DNA from 2 places in the Arthrobacter sp. CDRTa11 genome. Region 1 is predicted to be linked to the other one. Evidence: predicted binding sites of a transcription regulator. Region 1 holds the regulator's gene; the other holds the start of a gene.
What was found. The regulator Rex, encoded in region 1, represses fermentation and respiration genes when NADH is low (regulators of the CRP and FNR family bind a similar motif). The targets are predictions, from matches to a motif close to CTTGTGAANNNNTTCACAAG.
Positions count from the first base shown of each region.

Region 2: a site for Rex is predicted at 1,908-1,927, ahead of araB (ribulokinase). Genes of this name have one in related genera too.

Region 1 is NZ_CP044532.1:4,155,144-4,158,555, forward strand. It holds gene F8G81_RS18880 (hypothetical protein) at 1-95, shown strand, start outside; gene F8G81_RS18885 (hypothetical protein) at 392-1,291, shown strand; gene F8G81_RS18890 (redox-sensing transcriptional repressor Rex) at 1,375-2,172, opposite strand; gene F8G81_RS18895 (glutaredoxin family protein) at 2,262-2,516, opposite strand; gene F8G81_RS18900 (HAD family hydrolase) at 2,606-3,412, shown strand, end outside.
Region 2 is NZ_CP044532.1:457,889-461,300, forward strand. It holds gene F8G81_RS02115 (sugar ABC transporter ATP-binding protein) at 1-493, opposite strand, end outside; gene F8G81_RS02120 (ABC transporter substrate-binding protein) at 584-1,537, opposite strand; gene araB (ribulokinase) at 1,995-3,412, shown strand, end outside.

The sequences.
Region 1 (3,412 bases):
TGTTCTTCAATCTCAGCCTCCTCAGCTCCGCGGCTGCCGTGGCCGCTGCGGTCATGATGTGGCTGCCCCAATCCCAGGAACACTTCAAGGGCTAACACCGCCCTCAGTGGGGTTCACGTTACAAAGGCCGCAGCCCGGATCACCGGCTGCGGCCTTTCTTGTGGCGGCTTCAGTTCCGGCGGACAAGATCGCCCGGCCGGTCCGCTCCCCCGCCAACGCTCCTGCCCCCATAGCCCCTGCTCACCGTGCGAAACCATGTTCAGCGGAATACCTCTCTGGAATGACCCACTGCGGGCCCGCCCGGGGGTACGGTGGACTTAAGCCACGCTGGGGTAGGGCCAGTGAACCGATCCCGGCAGCCGTCAACAACTCGACATGCAAAGGACCGTCCATGAGCACTCCTCCTGTCCCGCCTCCGACTCCCAACGAGCCTGAGTCCGGCGGCCAGCCGCAGGCTCCGCGTTACGGCGAGAATGCGCCCCAGTTTGGTCACCCGTCGCCACAGTCCGGCGACAACGCCCCTCAGTATGGGCAGAACGCACCGCAGTATGGCCAGAACGCCCCCCAATACGGGCAGAACGCCCCACAGTACGGCCAAAACTCCCCTCAATCCGGGGACAACAGTCCGCAGTACGGGCAGAACGCGCCGCAATACGGCCAGAACCCGGCTACACCGCAGTACGGGCAGAACCCCTCACAGCCACCCGCTTACGGCCAGAACCCGCCGGCCCCCTATGGCCAGCAGCCGTATGGTCAGTCGCCCTACGGGCAGTCGCCTTATGGTCAGTACCCCTCCGAGCAGCCGCAGGGCTCAGGATCCTCCGGGGTCCCCCAGCTGGTCAATATTTCGTTCTGGCTGCTGATTGCATCCGGCGTTATCTACGTCATCTCCATGCTGATGGGCCTCGCCATGCTGGACGATCCGACAATGCGGCGCCAGTTTGAGGACGCCATGGCCAGTGGTGGCGCCGCGGGCGAAGTTGCGTTTGAAGACATCAAGGGCGTGATCGCCGGAACCCTGGTGGTGATAGCCATCATCGGCGCCGGGCTCTATGCGCTGGTGGCGTTCTTCGTCCGAAAGGGTAAGAACTGGGCCCGGATCCTGGGTACCGTCTTGGCCGCCATTTCGGTCGCCGGAGTGTTCGGCCCCCCGAGCTTCGGCACCCTGGGAACCCTGGCAGGAATCGTAGCCATTGTGTTGCTCTACCTTCCGGCAGCCGCTCCCTACTTCCGCAAGCAGCAGCCTTTCGCCAATCCGTACGGCGCACCGGGCAACCCCTACGGCCGCTAGCCTCAGCAGGCCCGCGCCCAGGCAGAGGCCCAGATAAACAGCATGACCACTCCCACGGGCGTGGATCCCGCAGCCGCTGGAAACTAGGCGGTCTGGCCCGGGGTCTGCGCCCGTTGTGCGTGGTAGGCGAGAATCTGAAGTTCGGTGGCCATGTCCACCTTCCGGAGGTTGACGCCGTCGGGGACCTGTAGCATCACGGGCGCGAAGCTCAGGATGCTGCGTACACCCGCCGCCACCACCCGGTCACAGACCGCCTGGGCAACAGCTGCCGGCAGCGCCAGGACCACCATATTGGCGCCGGTCCGTTCCAGGACTGCTTCAAGGTCTGCGACGTCGCTGACGCGCAGCCAGCCCACCTCATTGCCCACCACCATCTGGTCGGCGTCAAAGATGGCCACCACATCAAAGCCCCGGGATTCGAACCCGCCATAGCGCGCCAGGGCCTTGCCGAGGTTACCGGCACCAACAATGGCAACTTTCCAGTCGTGGGTGAGTCCCAGGGCTGCGGCAATATGACGGCTGAGGTATTGCACCTCGTACCCCACACCTCGGGTGCCGTACGAGCCAACGTGCGAAAGATCCTTGCGGAGCGTTGCCGAACTCACCCCTGAGGCTTCCGCCAGGGATTCCGAGGAAACCCTTTCGACACCCTCTGCAAGCATCGTGTTCAGGGCGCGGAGGTACAGGGTCAGCCGGGCTACGGCAGCAGGCGGGATCTGTTTTCCGGTGGCGCCCTTGTCGCCCTGGACTGCTGGGTCGCCCTGGACGGCGCCGGGAACACCCGGAGTGGCTGGAACACCCGGAACATCTGGAAGCGCGGGCACACCCGGAAGGCCGGGGGCAGCGGGGACAGCAGCAGGGGATGAATCCAGTGAAGTCACTTTCCCCTCCATCGCGTCGCGTCGTGACTCCACTCTAGAGCCCTCTCATGCGTGCCAACAAAGCTGTGCCATTGCGTGGGATCGCCTGCCTACCCGGCCATGGCGCGCTGGAGGACCCGCTCCAGCCTAAGCTCGTCGATTTTCCAGAAGTCACGCTGGATGCCATCCACCAGCACCACCGGAATTTCCTCGGCGTAACGTTCGCGCAGCTCCGGCAAGTCGTCAACCAGCTGTTCGGTCCACTCAAGTCCCAGTGACGCAGTTACCCGCCCGACGGCGTCGCGCGCTTCTGCGCACAGGTGACAGTCTGCTTTGGTGATGAGGACAACCTCCGGTTTGGCCATGGTTTAACCGTATCGCCCTTTAACTCCGACAGCGCGGCCGAGGGCGGCGCGGACGGTAGTGGCCCTGAGCATTGACTAGACTCATGCACATGCCCGAGGAGAAGTACGTCGCTGTGGTCACCCAGCCGGTCGCGATGCCGCAGACCGGCGAGGCCGCCTTCTTCGACGTCGACAACACCCTGATGAGGGGTGCCAGCCTGTTCCACGTGGCACGAAAAATGCACCAGCGCGGAGCTTTCACGTTCGTACAGGCTGCCGGATTCGCGTGGCAGCAGTTCAAGTTCGTCACCCGCGGGGAGAACATGGATGATGTCCATGCGGTCCGCGATTCCGCCCTCACCCTCGCTGCCGGCATCACGGTGGAGGACATCAAGGCCCTGGGCGAAGAGGTCTATGACGAAATGATTGCGTCCAGGATCTGGCCCGGCGCCAAGGCCCTGGCACAGCAGCACCTCCGCGTCGGACGCCGCGTGTGGCTGGTCACCGCCACGCCCATCGAGGTAGCCACCGTCATCTCCACCAGGCTTGGCCTGACCGGCGCCCTCGGAACTGTGGGCGAGGTCGCCGACGGCATGTACACCGGCCGGCTGGTGGGCGATATCCTGCACGGGTCAGCAAAGGCAGTGGCCGTCCAGGGCATCGCCGACATCGAAGGACTGGACCTCAAGCGGTGCTGGGCCTACAGCGATTCCTTCAACGACATCCCGCTGCTGACCCTGGTGGGCCACCCCGTGGCCATCAATCCGGATTCCAGGCTTAGGCGCCATGCCCGTGACAACAACTGGCCGGTCTACGACTTCCGTTCTGGCCGCCGGGCCGCCACGCTGGGGCTGAAGGCTGCAACCGCCGGTGGCGCCGTCTACGGCCTCTGGAAAGGCTTCGCCCGCATCCGCGGC
Region 2 (3,412 bases), 1.5 Mb from region 1:
CCTTGGCGTTGACTTCGACGGAGCGGGCAATGGCGATCAATTGCTGGACCGCGATGGAGTGTTCGGAAAGCAAGGAGCCCGGTTCCACATGTTCCAGGTGGAGCTGGGCCAGGACCTCACGGGTGCGGGCGCGTACGCCGCGCCAGTCGATGGAACCGCGCCGCCGTGGCTCCCGCCCCAGCATGACGTTCTCTTCAACGGTGAGGTTGGTGCAGAGATTGACTTCCTGGTAGACCGTGCTGATGCCGGCCGCCTGGGATTCGGCAGGCGTGGAGAAGTTCTTCTGCTGTCCCAGGACGGTGATGCGTCCTGAGTCAATGGTGTAGACGCCGGTCAGCGCCTTGATAAGGGTGGACTTGCCCGCCCCGTTTTCGCCCATCAGGGCATGCACCTCGCCTTGGAAAAGACGGAAGCTGACGTCGTCAAGGGCCTTGACCCCTGGGAATCCGATGGCAATGTCGGTCATCTCGACGACCGGAACGAGTTCGTTCATCCTAGGTATCTTTTCTGTGTTGATCCGTGCGGTGGCAGCGGCTGGCGTGTTTGCTGCTGCCACCGCACGGACGATCAGGTGAGCGGTAACTCAGTACTGACGGGTAGGCAGGGCCTTGATGGCCTGTTCCTGGGTGAAGGTGGTTTCTTCGGTGACTACGCGCTCGGGTACGGTTTCACCGGCGAGGACCTTCTTGGCCAGGTCCATGAGCTGGGTGCCCAGCAGCGGGCTGCACTCGACGATGTAGTTGATCTTGCCGGTGCTCAGGGCGGTCATGCCGTCCTTGACGGCGTCGATGGTGATGATCTTGATGTCCTTGCCCGGGACCTTGCCGGCGGCTTCGATGGCTTCGATTGCGCCGAGGCCTTCGTCATCGTTGTGGGCGAAGACAACGTCGATGTCCGGGTTGTTCTTCAGGAAGGCTTCCATGACCTGCTTGCCGCCGCTGCGGGTGAAGTCGCCGCTCTGGGAGGCGATGATCTTCAGTTTCGGGTCGGCCTTGATGGCAGCTTCGAAGCCTTCCTTGCGGTCGTTGGCGGGGGCTGAGCCGGTGGTGCCCTGGATTTCGACGATGTTGACGGTGTCGGTGGCCGCCTTCGATTCGGCTACCAGCCATTCGCCGGCCTTTTTGCCTTCGAGGACAAAGTCGGAGCCGAGGAAGGTCTTGTAGAGGGACTTGTCGGCCGAGTCCACTGCGCGGTCCGTGAGGATGACCGGGATCTTGGCGTCCTTGGCTTCCTTCAGCACGGTGTCCCAACCGGATTCAACCACGGGGGAGAAAGCGATGACGTCCACTTTCTGCTGGATGTAGGACCGGATGGCCTTGATCTGGTTTTCCTGCTTCTGTTGGGCGTCGGAGAACTTCAGCTCGATCCCGGCTTCCTTGGCGGATTCCTGGACCGACTTGGTGTTCGCGCTGCGCCAGCCGCTTTCTGCGCCGACCTGGGCAAAGCCCATCACAATCTTCTTGTCTGCGTCCCCGCCGGTGCTGGCGGCCTGGGTGCCGCCGCCGCATGCGGTCAGGGCGAGGGCTGATGCGGCCATGACCGCGACTAAAGTTTTTTTGAACACGATGGTCCTCCCGGAAGCGTGAATTACAGGCAGGCGGGAGTTTCTGACACCGCCATTGCTGCAAGTGAGCTGCTGCTCTGCCAGCAAGTGTGAACGCTAACAATCTGCGCGTCAAGTGCCATTGGTCACAATTTGGACACGCGGTTTCACGTAGAGTCGCTGGCATAGCAAGGCCGGACCCCGGCGACTGGTGGGCCCTTCGCGGGTCCCCGACTGCCAGTTCCAGGCAGCCCTTGCTTCTGCTGTCGGAAGGAGTTTGTCGTGGCGGAACCATGAGCCACTCCCGCCCGCGAAGGTGGAATGGTGGCCTGGTGGAACAGTTCGCAGCCCTGCCTTGACGCTGCTCGTGTTAGCGTTCACAATTAGTACTAGTCCTTTCCTTTCCAACGTAGGTAAAAGAGGTCCCCGCCTCTTCCTTTGGAGGCATCTTATGCAAAGCAATACACCTGATCTTTCCCACGAATCCGGCGCGGAGAACTACGTCATCGGCGTTGATTACGGCACTCTGTCCGGCCGGGCCCTGGTGGTTCGCGTACGGGACGGCAAGGAGCTGGGTAGCGGCGTTTACGACTACCCCCACGCTGTGGTCACAGACGCGCTCCCCGAGGACGTGGCTGGCGACGGTGAGGAAAAAAGCGTCCGGCTTCCCGGCGAATGGGCACTTCAAGTACCCAACGATTACCGGGACGTGCTTCGGTACGCAGTTCCGGCCGCGATCGCAGACGCGGGAATTGACCCTGCCGGCGTCGTCGGAATCGCCACGGACTTCACCGCCTGCACCATGGTGCCCGTCAAGTCCGACGGCACCCCGCTGAACGAGCTGGAGGGTTTCGCCAACCGGCCGCACGCCTACGTCAAACTGTGGCGCCACCACGCGGCCCAGCCCCAGGCAGACCGGATCAACACGCTTGCAGCGGAGCGCGGGGAGGACTGGCTGCCACGCTACGGCGGGCTCATCTCCTCTGAATGGGAGTTTGCCAAGGGCCTTCAGCTGCTGGAGGAGGACCCCGAAGCCTACGCCGAGATGGACCACTGGGTGGAGGCCGCGGACTGGATCGTGTGGCAGTTGTGCGGCAAGTATGTCCGCAACGCCTGCACCGCCGGCTACAAGGGCATCTACCAGGACGGCCGGTACCCGTCGGAGGATTTCCTGGCGGCGCTCAACCCCCAATTCAAGGACTTTGTCAGCACCAAGCTGGAGCACACCATCGGCCGCCTGGGCGACGCCGCAGGTTACCTGACGGCGGAAGCGGCGGCCTGGACCGGGCTGCCGGAAGGCATTGCAGTTGCCGTAGGCAACGTGGACGCGCATGTCACCGCGCCTGCCGCCCGCGCCGTTGACTCCGGCCAGCTGGTTGCCATCATGGGAACCTCCACCTGCCACGTCATGAACGGCACCGAACTGCATGAAGTTCCTGGCATGTGCGGGGTTGTTGACGGAGGTATCGTGGACGGGCTCTGGGGCTACGAAGCCGGTCAGTCCGGCGTCGGGGACATTTTTGGCTGGTTCACCAAGTACGGTGTGCCGCCGGAATACCACCAGGCAGCGGAAGCAGCAGGGCTGGGCATCCACGAATACCTCACCGAGCTGGCCTCCCGCCAGGCAATTGGCGAACATGGCCTGATCGCACTGGACTGGCACTCGGGCAACCGCTCTGTCCTGGTGGACCACGAACTGTCGGGCATCGTTGTGGGCCAGACCCTGGCCACCCGCCCGGAGGATACCTACCGCGCGCTCTTGGAAGCCACGGCCTTTGGCACCCGCACCATCGTGGACGCGTTCCGCACTTCCGGTGTCCCGGTGAAGGAATTCATCGTGGCCGGCGGCCTGCTGAAGAACAAACTCCT